4 regions of the Alteromonas sp. W364 genome follow, and region 3 is predicted to be linked to each of the others. Evidence: predicted binding sites of a transcription regulator. Region 3 holds the regulator's gene; each other region holds the start of a gene.
The links. Region 3 encodes sigma-54, which starts transcription at its own class of promoters, with help from an activator protein. Its sites were predicted from a motif close to GTTGGCACGNNNNTNGNNT; they were not measured.
Positions count from the first base shown of each region.

Region 1: RM556_RS05370 (S8 family peptidase) is a predicted target of sigma-54. The motif match lies at 1,929-1,947, and genes of this name have one in related genera.
Region 2: RM556_RS07855 (flagellar hook-length control protein FliK) is a predicted target of sigma-54. The motif match lies at 1,640-1,658, and genes of this name have one in related genera.
Region 4: RM556_RS07525 (flagellar assembly protein FlgT) is a predicted target of sigma-54. The motif match lies at 1,586-1,604, and genes of this name have one in related genera.

Region 1 covers NZ_JAVRID010000003.1:4,309-7,507, reverse strand. The annotation lists gene RM556_RS05380 (S9 family peptidase) at 1-929, shown strand, start outside; gene RM556_RS05375 (hypothetical protein) at 924-1,715, opposite strand; gene RM556_RS05370 (S8 family peptidase) at 1,989-3,199, shown strand, end outside.
Region 2 covers NZ_JAVRID010000004.1:141,498-144,696, reverse strand. The annotation lists gene RM556_RS07855 (flagellar hook-length control protein FliK) at 1-1,538, opposite strand, end outside; gene RM556_RS07850 (response regulator) at 1,834-3,199, shown strand, end outside.
Region 3 covers NZ_JAVRID010000006.1:235,646-238,844, forward strand. The annotation lists gene lptB (LPS export ABC transporter ATP-binding protein) at 1-543, shown strand, start outside; gene RM556_RS11770 (RNA polymerase factor sigma-54) at 606-2,093, shown strand; gene hpf (ribosome hibernation promoting factor) at 2,118-2,405, shown strand; gene ptsN (PTS IIA-like nitrogen regulatory protein PtsN) at 2,422-2,865, shown strand; gene rapZ (RNase adapter RapZ) at 2,893-3,199, shown strand, end outside.
Region 4 covers NZ_JAVRID010000004.1:68,442-71,640, reverse strand. The annotation lists gene RM556_RS07535 (bifunctional GNAT family N-acetyltransferase/carbon-nitrogen hydrolase family protein) at 1-847, opposite strand, end outside; gene RM556_RS07530 (LPP20 family lipoprotein) at 933-1,385, opposite strand; gene RM556_RS07525 (flagellar assembly protein FlgT) at 1,673-2,872, shown strand; tRNA gene RM556_RS07520 (tRNA-Arg) at 2,986-3,061, shown strand; partial or broken gene RM556_RS07515 (hypothetical protein) at 3,101-3,199, shown strand, end outside.

The sequences.
Region 1 (3,199 bases), on a different contig from region 3:
TTGAATTGATCAGTCGCAGCGAAAATGGCAACAAATGGATACTCTATGTTAGCAGCGATATTTCGCCTGGTACCTTCTATTTGTTCGATAAGGCGACCAATTCCCTCCAGTTTTTGTTCAGGAACTTAGATTCTATTCCCATAGAACTGATGTCTGAATCCAAACCAGTCACTTTTGCTGCAAGCGATGACGTGCTCATTCATGGCTTTTTAACGCTACCTGTGTCGGTGCCTAAAGATAAAGATGCGCCTTTAGTAGTGCTGGTGCATGGTGGTCCTCATGGTGTTAGAGATTACTGGACGTTTGATCGAGATGTTCAATATCTTGCCTCTCAAGGTTATGCCGTGTTGCGTGTCAATTATCGAGGCTCTGGTGGATATGGTTCAGACTATCGCTATTCCGGCTACCAGGAATGGGGCAACCGGATTCAATTGGATATCATTGAAGGCGCACAATGGGCAATGAATCAAGACAGGGTCAGTAACGATAGAGTGTGTATTATGGGCGCTAGCTTCGGTGGCTATTCTGCGGTTATGGCAGCGACCATGGCACCTGAATTATTCGACTGTGTCGTGGCGAATGCTGGGGTTTACGATTTAACGCTGATGTTCGAAGAGGGGGACATTCCAGACATGCTCTACGGAAAAACTCGCTTGTTGGAATACTTAGGTGATGACCCAGACATTTTGAAGACGTTTTCGCCTATTAATTACATTTCCCGAATAGCCGCACCCATACTGATCGGCCATGGTAAAAAAGACAGACGAACACCCTTTATTCATGCGGAGTTACTCAGAGATAAGCTAATTGAACAGGGAAAACCATTTGAGTGGTTTGTAAAGGGTACCGAAAGTCATGGCTTTTATGATGAAGAAAATAGAGCAGAATGGTACGAAACCGTTGCTGCGTTTCTAAAGGAAAACTTATAGTTTTAGAGCCTCATGCGGTATGTCGAGATAAAGCGTAATCAATCTACCCGCTCTGTTTACCTTAAAAGTAAGTGTTTGAGCAGAGCGTATTTCCTTTTGAAGGTCACTTAATTGTTTATCGTCATCTATTTCGAAACCATTTACCTCTAAGAGTACGTCACCCTCTTGAAAACGTACTTTAGAATAGAGGTCTGGGTTCATACCAGGAATAATGACTTTACCCCCATCATTAAACAAGTTAGGAAGTGTTTTCACGATGTGTTCTAACTGTCTTGGTCTTGAACCTATTTCTTTCGCCGTCATCTCGTTGAATCGTTGTTGAGTCTGCTCTTCAATTAAGCTGTTTGTCTCGCCCAAGAAGAGCTCATAGTCTCTCGACTCAAACTCTAAAATAATTGACGCTTTATTGATGCGTTTAACATATACATCTAAGTTGTTAATGTTTTCGTCAACAAAGTACTCACCGGCAGCTTGGTCAACTAACAGAGCAGTAAAGCTTTCAGCAACACTCTGACTATACACAATGCCACTAAGCACAAACTTGGCAGGCAGATCGGACAGATCGTCGCTCACAGAAAGCACAGTAGGCTCTTCATCAACGACATTCTCCTTCTCTTGGTTAAAGTTTTTAATTTCTTGGTCGATACTACGTTTGTTAGCTTGCTGTTTTGGTATCTCAGTAAATTCACTGCCAGTGTCAGCAAGAGGCTCTTCGTTGATACTAAATACCGCGTAAGCGGCAACAAGCGCCACAACTACAATTAATACGACAAGCAATTTGTTCATAAACACTCCTATTATTTGAGCATTGTAATCAACAACCGCATAGATAACCATCTAACTTTTTGCAAGCCTAAGCTGCGACTTAAAAAATGACTCTATAAATGACTAAACCATAATTTAGTTCATAAATTAAGTCATATTGTTATTCGAAATTAAAATTTACATACCTTCCAAATAAATAGTCCAATAAAAACAGTGGGATACGATTTTTTGAAAGTTGGCATACACTGTGCATTATCGGCGACAGAGAAAGTATATTTTTATTTGGAGTTACACATGTCTATCAGCAACACTTTAAAGACGATGATGTTCGCCTCTGTTGCAGTAGTCGGTTTCGCCGGCGCTGTCGCAACGAATGGATACGGTGATTTTTTATCGACTGACGCTGGCAACGGTGCGGTAAAGAAGGCTAAAGAACAGCCTAAATCATACATCGTCCAAGGTAAAGGTTCAGAGACATTAAAAACAGCGGTAACAAGTGTTGGTGGGAGTATTTCAAGAGAGTTTCCAATCATCAATGCAGTTAGCGCAGTGCTAACTCCGTCACAAGCAGAAGTGATTGCACAGCTCGACGATGTAAGAATTCAAGATGATCGCTCGGTAGCTACAATGAGTGCGGGTAACGGCCAGAACAAAAAGTTCATCATTGATAACTACATTTCAACACAGACTGGTGCTGACCAATTGCACGAGCTCGGTATCACAGGTTTGGGTGTAACCGTTGCTGTACTAGACAGTGGTACTATCATGGCTGGCCAACACGGTTTCAACCTATTGGTCGATTCTGAAGGTTACTGGCGTGTTCCTGCTAAATACGATGCAATTAAAAGCCGTCGTACTTGGTGGTTGAACGATGATAAAAACGGTCACGGTTCACATGTGTCTGGCATTATCGCTAGTAGCCTGAAAGCTGACAACGGTAAGTTTAACGGTATTGCACCAGACGTTTACCTTTTATCAGTGAAAGCATTCGATAAGAATGGTCAAAGTAGCTACTCAAAAGTGTTAGACGGTTTGAACTGGATTTATCACAATCGTGAAACCTATCGAATTCGCGTTTTAAATTTATCATTGGGCGCTGATGTCCAATCTAACTATTGGGACGACCCAATAAACCAAGCGATCATGAAGCTTTGGGAAGCCGGTATTGTAGTGGTTACCTCTGCTGGTAACAGTGGTCACGAAGATATGAGTATTACCGTTCCTGGTAATAACCCATACATCATTACGGTTGGCGCGATTACAGATAGCTACACACCATTTGATTATTCTGATGACCGTGTAACTACGTTCTCTTCAACAGGTCCTACCGTTGAAGGTTTTGTAAAGCCAGAGGTTGTTGCTTATGGTGGTCACATTGCCGCTAAAGTAGATAACCGATATGCCTTCGGTCAGTTCTTCGAAAGTGAGACAGGCCTGGGTTACCAAGAAGTTTCTGGAACCTCACAAGCGTCAGCAGTGGTTTCTGGTATTGCAGCATTAATGCT
Region 2 (3,199 bases), on a different contig from region 3:
GGTAACTTGGCTAGCACTTCCAATTGTTTTTTCGCTGATTTGTCACCCATCGAAAGCACTAATGGCGCTACTGTAGCTACTTTGGCTTCTTTACCTTCAGATTTTCCAGTCGATGCAAGAGTTGAAGCAGATATGAGCGCAGACTCATCAATCACGTCCTCTTTTAGTGTATCGATGTTTGGGTTTTGATTTGGCTTGAGTTCACTATCAAGCGGCTGTGCTACTTTTTCGCCTTCAACTTCACCTGTTACTGGTTTGATACCGGCAAGAAGTGCGTCATCAATGCTGCCTTCGATTGGCTGAGGTACTTTTTCTTGATCGGTAAACTCATCCTGAGCCAATTCAAAAGCGCTTAAAGATTCATTTGGAACCGCATTCTCATTATCAAGTGCCTGTAATTTCGCATCATTGGCTTTGGCCATCGCTTTAGCTTCTTGTTCAGAAGATAATAGAAGGTTTTTCAATAGGCTAGCATCGACTTCGGATGCACCTAATGCCTCTTGTTGTGATTCAAGATTTTGTTCGGCTGGATCAGCTTCGCTTGGTCCACTTCTATCCATTAATTGCTGCAATAAAGACGTAATCGCTTTGTCTAATTCCTCAAGTGCGTCACCATGCAAACTCAATTCTTTTTCTACACCACTCGCCTTCAGCAGCGCTTCAAGCTCTTTCTCACTAAGATGAATTTCCAGAAACTCTGTGTCTGTCTCTTCTGTGACAATATCAGAAACACTGTCTACAGCAATTTCGTCTGAACTATCACTGGCATTCTTCGTTGAAGTTAAAGCCAAAGAGTCTAGTGCCTGTTTGAAAAAGTCCTCATTATTGCTTGAGTCATCAATGTACAAATCATTGCTAATATTTTTATCAGAGAGGTCTTTAATACGGTCAACATAGTCAACCCAATTGAACTCGTCGCCTGGTGCTAATGCAGCCTCGTTTTCAGATTTACCTGATTGGCTGGAAGCCTCTTTTTGTGCCGCTGCTTTCTCAGCCACTAAAATTTCGTCAATATTGCGCTGCTCCTCACTAGCTTCACTTAGCTTAGCTTGCTCATGCAGAGCGGTTTGGTGCTCTTCACAATTTACACAATGCTCCTCGCTCTGCTTTTCTGAGCTTGCTGAACCTCGATTTGTCGGCTCTGAGCGCTCGGTTGATGAAGCATTATTTGTCGAGCTCGTTTGCTTGTCTGAGTCTCGATTACGCTCATTGTCGAGCCTGCTTTGCTCAGCCTGCTCATCTCTTTTTCTATTCCTAGCTTCTTGACTCTCTTGCGCTCTTTCTCGGCTCAACTGAGCTTGCTCTGCATTCTTATCCTGAACCTGGCTGTTGCGTTTATTATCATTACGCTCAGGTTCACGACGGTTTTCAGCTTGCTTTTCCTGCCTAGCTAAAGCTTCTTCAAATGCGCTGCGTTGTTGACTATTATCATACTGAGAGCCAGCTGATTCGCGGCTCACAGGTGAATTCACTTGGATCTCTTCAAACGCTATGTTTGATGCGGCAATAGTTGTTTGAGCGGTGGCAAATTGTTGCATAATTAATTTTCATCCAAACCGTGACAATAAGACTAAGCTTCTGTTTTTATTAACTATTAATTCAAAAAATACAGGCTATTTAGTTACAATACTAGGTGAATTTGCAAAGGCCGTACCAACAGTAAAAAAACGGTCAAGCAAGTATTCACTTCGCCTTGGTTCTTATTCATGAATTGCGCTACACTGCTCGGAGGGAATAAAGTGCTGAGGCACTTGCTTCAAACTAGGTCCATCCGGCTGTCTCTATAAGGCTATTTACTGTGTTAGGCCAAACAGATAAGGAAAATTATTACGCATGTTTTTAGCTCCAAGCGACAGATTCATGAAGGTAATTCACGACACAGCTTTAGTCGGGCTTTCATTTTTCATCTTTCTATTCTTGCATTTTGTCGCTCATGCCAATGAATCTGGAATGCAGGCTCAGGAACAGCAGTATCAATTTGTGGGCCAACCTTTAATTACGGTATATCCTCCAAATGAACATGGTGGGCATAACCAAAACTGGACGTCCATTCAGGATAAAAAAGGATTTATTTATGTTGGACACACAAGCGGCATTTCAATGTGGGACGGGAGTTCTTGGAGCAACATTTCGACTCCTCATGCAACACCAGTAAGAGAAATAGCTGAGTGGCAAGGAGAGCTTTATCTGGGCACAACCAACGATATAGCCAAAGTGTCGATAAGTGCAGCAGGTAAGCTGAAGTATACAAGCCTGCTTGCTCAATATCTCCCGAACATTGAGGAATTTGGTGAAATATGGTCGACACGTAGCAATGAACATGGTGTCCTATTTGTTTCCAGTCAATTTACTTTCTTCTATGACGGCAAAAAATTGCGAATAGTGGAAGGGGCAATTTCAAGTAAACACTTCATTTTCAATATTGATAATGAGTTTTGGTATAAAGCGAAAAATGACCAGCATATCAATAAGATCACGACACACGTTGAACAAGACAATATCATCCTGAATCATCAGACTTTGCCTTATACACTAAGCTCAGAATCGCGTGTTACGCAAATACTACAAGATAAAAATCAAAAGATAGTATTCGTGACTGAGTCACATGGTGTTTATCGACTAGAAGATACTGACTTACTTCAAGTGCTCAACCCAAGTGATTTCCCAAAGGATACACAGCTGTATCGCGCTATTTTCTCTTCCGATGGCTACTTTTACATCACAACGGTCTATCACGGCCTGTTTGTGCTTGATGAAAATCTGCATTTCCTCAGGAACTACATAGAGTCTGATATCAGTATGAATACGGTTTTTTCTGCGCAGGAGGACCGCCAAGGCAATATCTGGTTAACGGGTATACCGAATATTATTAAGATGACACCTGCGCATATTATTAGTCAGTTTAAAATTGGCAATCGCTCTACTGAGATCCTCAGGCTAAAAGAGACAAGTCGAGGCATTTTAGCCGCAGGAAACGGTATATTTAAGTTAAGCGCTAGCGCCAATAAGCTTCTCAGCCCTCAGTTTCTGCCACTGAGCGATAATCAAGAAAGTAGTGTGGACATTATCGAATTCAAGGATGCATTAGTGCACGCAAAATGGAGTGGAATATTTGAGCTCGAGGTCAATAAACAGAGCCCTTCACATATTGAGCAACACAGTTCAACTGCACTAAACTATGATGCTCGAAATACACTTA
Region 3 (3,199 bases):
ATTGATCAGCTAGATTTATCAATTCAGCCCATGCATGAGAGAGCAAGACACGGTATCGGTTATTTACCGCAAGAAGCTTCGATTTTCCGGAAACTAACGGTATATGAAAATCTAATGGCTATTTTGCAAACGAGAAAAGAACTCACAAAAGACCAGCGCGAGCAACAAGCCGATGATTTAATGGATGAATTTAATGTGAATCATATTCGAAACAATCTTGGGATGAGTTTGTCAGGCGGGGAGCGGCGTAGAGTCGAGATCGCGCGAGCTTTAGCAGCAAATCCTAAATTTATTTTGCTCGATGAACCCTTCGCCGGTGTTGACCCAATTTCTGTTAATGATATAAAGAAGATAATACAACAATTAAAAGAACGTGATATTGGTGTATTAATAACTGACCACAATGTTCGAGAAACCCTCGATGTTTGTGAACAAGCGTATATAGTAAGTCATGGCGAACTAATCGCCTCAGGCAGTGCTGAGGAAGTTCTCAGTAACCAAAAAGTGCGAGATGTTTATCTCGGTGAACAATTTGTCTTATAGGTATTCCGTATCATGTTTAGAATTCGGCACGTCTCGCCGTTAACATTAGGTCAAGGGCATCAATGAAGCCTTCATTGCAGTTAAAATTCAGTCAACAACTTACGATGACGCCTCAGTTGCAGCAGGCGATCAAGCTATTACAGTTATCTACGCTAGACCTGCAACAAGAAATCCAAGAAGCGCTTGACTCAAATCCCTTATTGGAAATTGATGAAAGTGAACACAATAATGACAAGCAGTCAGAAGAGAATAGTGCAAACGATAGAGAGCAAGCTGATTCTAGCGACCTCAATTCGGCAAATTCTGACAACATCGATAGTCATGACGCCTTAGAAAACAATCAACTCACTGATGATTTACCGATCGACAGTTCATGGGAAGAATACCTCAGTTCGTCTTCTGCACCAGCAACGATGACAGGTGGCTCAAGCCCCGACGACGACTACGTCTTTCAAGGTGAGACCTCAGAAAATATCCAAGACCACTTAATCTGGCAGATGGAATTAACGCCCTTCTCTGATATTGACCGTTCTATCGCTATCGCAATTATCGACAGTATCGACGAATCAGGCTATTTAACCGTCAGTTGCGAAGACATTTTGGATAGCTTACAAAACGAAGAGATTGAGCTTGATGAAGTGGAATGTGTTTTAAAACGCATTCAAATGTTTGACCCTATTGGCTCTGGGTCCCGCTCACCTCAAGAATGCTTGCTGGTGCAACTCAATCAGTTTGCTCCCGACACACCTTGGGTCGCTGAAACTAAACATTTGCTAAGCGAACACAGTGATTTACTAAGTAGTAAAGACTACCGCACTTTAATGCGTAAAACGAAGTTGAAAGAAGACCAACTGCGTGAAGTGATGCGTCTGCTACAAACACTCAATCCCCGTCCTGGGAGTGAGATAGCAACCAAAGAGCCGGAATATGTCATTCCAGATGTCACTGTGCTCAAGAAAAACGGTCGCTGGGTTGTTGAATTAAATAATGATTCACTGCCGCCATTAGTGGTTAATCAAGAGTATGCGGCCTTAAGTAAAAGTACAAAAAATTCGAACGATTCCCAATTTATTAAGTCTCATTTACAAGAGGCGAAATGGTTTATCAAAAGTTTAGAAAGCCGCAACGAAACACTCCTAAAGGTGTCTCATTGTATTGTGCAGCAACAAATGGGCTTTTTTGAACACGGCCCAGAAATGATGAAACCGATGGTACTAAATGACGTAGCTGAAATGGTGGATATGCACGAATCGACTATATCTCGAGTTACCACACAAAAGTATATGCACACGCCACGTGGCATTTATGAGTTAAAGTACTTTTTCTCTAGCCATGTTTCTACTGAGTCTGGAGGAGAGTGTTCATCTACTGCGATAAGAGCATTAATTAAGAAGTTAGTGGCTGCAGAGTTACCTAGCAAGCCATTAAGTGATAGCAAGATTGCGCAATTGTTAGCTGATCAAGGTATTCAAGTTGCACGGCGGACAATTGCGAAATATCGAGAGTCTCTCTCGATTCCCCCGTCGAACCAAAGAAAAAGTCTTTTATAAGACGACATTAGAGGACGTAACATTATGCAAATTAATCTAACAGGTCACCACGTAGATATTACAGATTCACTCAGAGCATATGTCGATACTAAGTTTGAGAAGTTAGAACGACACTTCGACCATATCAGCAACGTACACGTGGTGTTAAACGTCGAAAAGCTGAGCCAAAAAGCAGAAGCTACTGTGCATTTAAAGGGTGACGTTGTTCACGCAAATGCCGAGCATAATGACATGTATGCAGCCATTGATGGCCTTATCGATAAACTAGACAGACAGGTTATTAAACACAAGGAAAAACTAAAGCGACACTAGTTGCTTAAGAGTTAATATGATCATATCTGATATCATTTCTTTAGACCGCACTGAATGTGCGGTCGATTGTCACAGTAAAAAAAGAATTTTCGAAGTCATCAGCGAGATTGCGGCCAGAGAAAACCCATCATTAGCACTTGGCGATATACTCGCGAGTATAGTGAGCCGAGAAAAAATGGGCAGCACAGGTATTGGAAATGGCATTGCCATTCCTCATGGCCGTATCGACGGCATAGACGATATCGTAGCTGTTGTCGTCACGAGTGAAGAACCTATCGACTTTGACGCTATAGACGACAGACCCGTTGATATTTTCTTTGCACTATTAGTACCATCAGAGCAAACAGAAGAGCATCTTCAGACACTTTCTTCTATTGCACAAAAACTCAGTGATAAAGAAATCGTGAAAACGATTAGAAAAGCCACAAGTAAAGACCAAATAATCGCAGCGCTAGCATAACCAAAACCTAGAATAAGGGGCTCATCATTGAATCTAATCATCATTAGCGGACGCTCCGGTTCAGGCAAATCAATAGCATTGCGCGCCCTAGAAGACTTGGGCTACTACTGCGTAGACAATATTCCGGTCAGCTTACTCCCCACGCTAACGCATACCTTGGCCGATGAGAATGAAAAAGTAGCCGTTAGCATCGACGTACGAAACATTCCCAAAATGGCTAACGAAGTGTCTGAAATTGTCGACTTCTTACCAGATATTTGGGAAGTGACTATTTTATATCTGGATGCAAGTGACGATGTACTTATCAAACGCTATAGTGAGACGCGCCGCTTAC
Region 4 (3,199 bases), on a different contig from region 3:
CAGCTAAGCCCATTAGCGGCGCATTGAAAAACTCAGGAAACAATGCAACATCACACGAGTAATCAGATAAGGCATCGACGAAGTATTCTACTTGCTGAAGCAATTCACCAACATTTTCAAAGTAACGCATTTGCCATTGAACACATCCAATACGCGCTGACTCTTTAACACCATTAATAATAGATGGCTTCTCTGCATCGTAGTATATGTTGTGCCACTGCAATAACGTTGCATAGCCACGTGACGCTTTATCTTCCGGTAAATAGGCCTTTAAAATTTGCTTCACTTCGAAGCCATTAGAAATTTGAAAGGTCAGGATAGGATCGAAAATGTCCTTTGATTTAACTTTCTCAATATATTCGTATGGAGTTAGTTCGCTAGAATACTTTGAATAATTAGGAATGCGACCACCGGCCATAATAGACTGAAGGTTCAGGTTGCGACAAATCTCTTTGCGCGCCTCATACAAACGTCGGCCTAAACGCAAGCCTCGGTAGTCATTCGATACGAATATATCAACGCCATAAAGAACATCACCTTTGGGATCGTGCGTGGTTAAGTAAGCATCACCGGTAATTTGATCGTAAGTGTGCTTGTCACCAAATTTGTCATAGTCAACAATCACAGCAAATGCTGCGGCAACAACTTTACCCTTATCTTCTATGCATATTTGTCCATCGGGGAAGGTATTGAGTTGGGCTTGGTATTCGCGTAATTTCCAAGCGCCACCAACGTGTTGATACACGTCATCCATTAACTCTTTAATGTCGTCGAAATCGTCGAGCGTTAAATGGCGAAGTTCTAATAGGTGTTCACCCTCACCTGCATGACTCATGTCTTGACTCATAAAATCCCAAATTAGCTTATAGAAGCTCTTATGTTAGAGCAAATTGTGCTGAACTCAAGGTTTGTTAGAAGTCTGCTTGCTCAAATCAATAGTAAGTGACCTTTCGTATTTTTTTCGGCTTGGCTGTTGAAAGGTAGATGTCATAGACTCGTGACATGTCTAGCTCTAATTCCGTTGCGTATGTGTCTTCACCTACGGGGTAACTCTTTACAACACGAGCGCCTCGAATAACGCCTTCCACCGAGCTTTTTAACTGGTTGTTTGTCAGGATCAAATTTGCTAACTCTTGCTCACCGTCAACTTTTTGGCCATAAACTTGTTCCGCCAATTCGCGGTAGGCGTCAAGTTTTGATGCCTTTATCGCCATCAGTGTTTTGGTAGAATCATCCGACGCCAGTTGTGCATCTATTGGTGCATAACCCACAGCACTGAGCACAGGATAAGATTCAGGCTCAATCGTTTCCCATTCCACATGCTTGGTAAACATTGAGCTACAGCCCGACAAAGCGGCGACAGCGAAAAGCATCATCGCGCTCATTAGAAGCTGTTTTTTATTTGGTAAATAGTTCGTATACTCTTGCATGGTTGTTTCCTACTGCCTTGCTTTGTTGTTTTAGCAGAGTCTATCTAGTAGCTTTTCTTAATAGACGCTGTATTCATATGCTTCGTTATTGAGACACTAAGCAATAAGCGAACCAACTATTTCAGATTAAACCTTCAAATCCTCTAAATGTGCCTTATGGCATATAACTTGTATAGCCAAAGCAATAACACTGTTTTTTGACAGTATCAGTTTAGTCTTAGTTGTCTTGCAGAGACTCATAAATGCAATGCAACCTTGAACAGCATAACGTTGAGCACATTGATATGAAAACACCTTGGTACACTATTTTTGGGTTTGTTCTTTTGTCACTTAGTTTTAGCCACACAGCTAAGGCGGCCTGGTTCTCAGCCACTGGGCAAGCAGCTATTCTAAACGGTGATAAAGTGGCTGCTAGAGAACAGGCAACAGAAGAAGCAATTAAGCAAGCCTTATTGTTTGCTGGCGCATCTGTGCGAAGCGTACAACAAATGACGAACGGCCTACTGATGGATGATCATTTAGAGATTCGCTCTAGTGGTGAGGTAAATACGATTGAGCTTATTGAAGAGGTATATGAAGATGGCTATGTCACCGTATCTATTCGCGCAGATATCTTTTCACAAGAATCACAATGCAGCGCAGCCGATTATACCAAGCGTATTGCAACTACATATTTCCCTTTACGCTACGGTGCACAAGCTGCGGATGGCCAGCTACATACTTTCGGTGAAGCGGCAGCAATGAAGCTTCAGGAGACATTTGCGGCTATCACAACAAGTCTTACCGTCTCTGATGTAGAACCGTATATTCTAAATTGGCATACGACAAATCAAGCAATGCAGGCCGTCAGACTGGCAGAAAAAACGGATGTTCAGTATGTATTAGCAATTACCATTGATGACATTAGCGTAGAGCGCAATCAATCGAATGCGTTTACGTTTTGGAAGGGTGAACAAGCGGTGCGAAACCTTGCCTATAGCATCACGCTATTGAACGGTGCTTCAGGTGAAACCTTGATGAGTAAGCAATATCGACTATCAGAAGCTTGGGAGTTTGATCGAACGAAGACCGTTGACGTGCATTCCGATCAATTTTGGCGAAGTCGTTTCGGTCGTGCTGTTTTAGAGAGCATGCAGCAAGCAGCAGTCGACTTAGAAGAATTTGCCATGTGCGAGCCAACTATGGGCAGAATTTTGGCTGTAGCAAATAACCAACTACAAATTAACCTTGGTGAAAACCAACAAGTGAAAGCTGGAGACCAACTTACCTTATTTAGTGTAAAACAAATTCAGGACAACTTTGGTCAACAATATAAGCAGTTTGTGTTACACCCTACTCCTCTTGTTGTGACACAAGTATTTGCTGAAACAGCCACGGTCACTAGCCGAGACCGAAGCCTTTTAGGTAATATTCAAGCAAATGATTTTGTTGCTAGGCAATAATCGTCGATTGATTTGACGCTTCATTTATTCTGTAAGCTCAGCAGCACAATGTCGGTAAAACGCACCGACTTGTTTTGATTCATAAAGTAGCACAAAATAAGGCTTTGCCCCTCCACCCCTTAGTTTAACTGGATAAAACGAGGACCTCCTAAGTCTTTGATACAGGTTCAAGTCCTGTAGGGGTGGCCAGTTTTTGTTTATCGTAACCTATAACTTACTAAACAAGCCGATGTTATATTTGTCGGTTTGGGTAATATCGGTGTAAACTCCCCTCCAATCAACGACGACTTTATTGATGTAAATGTAGATGACGCAAAAGAACTCGTT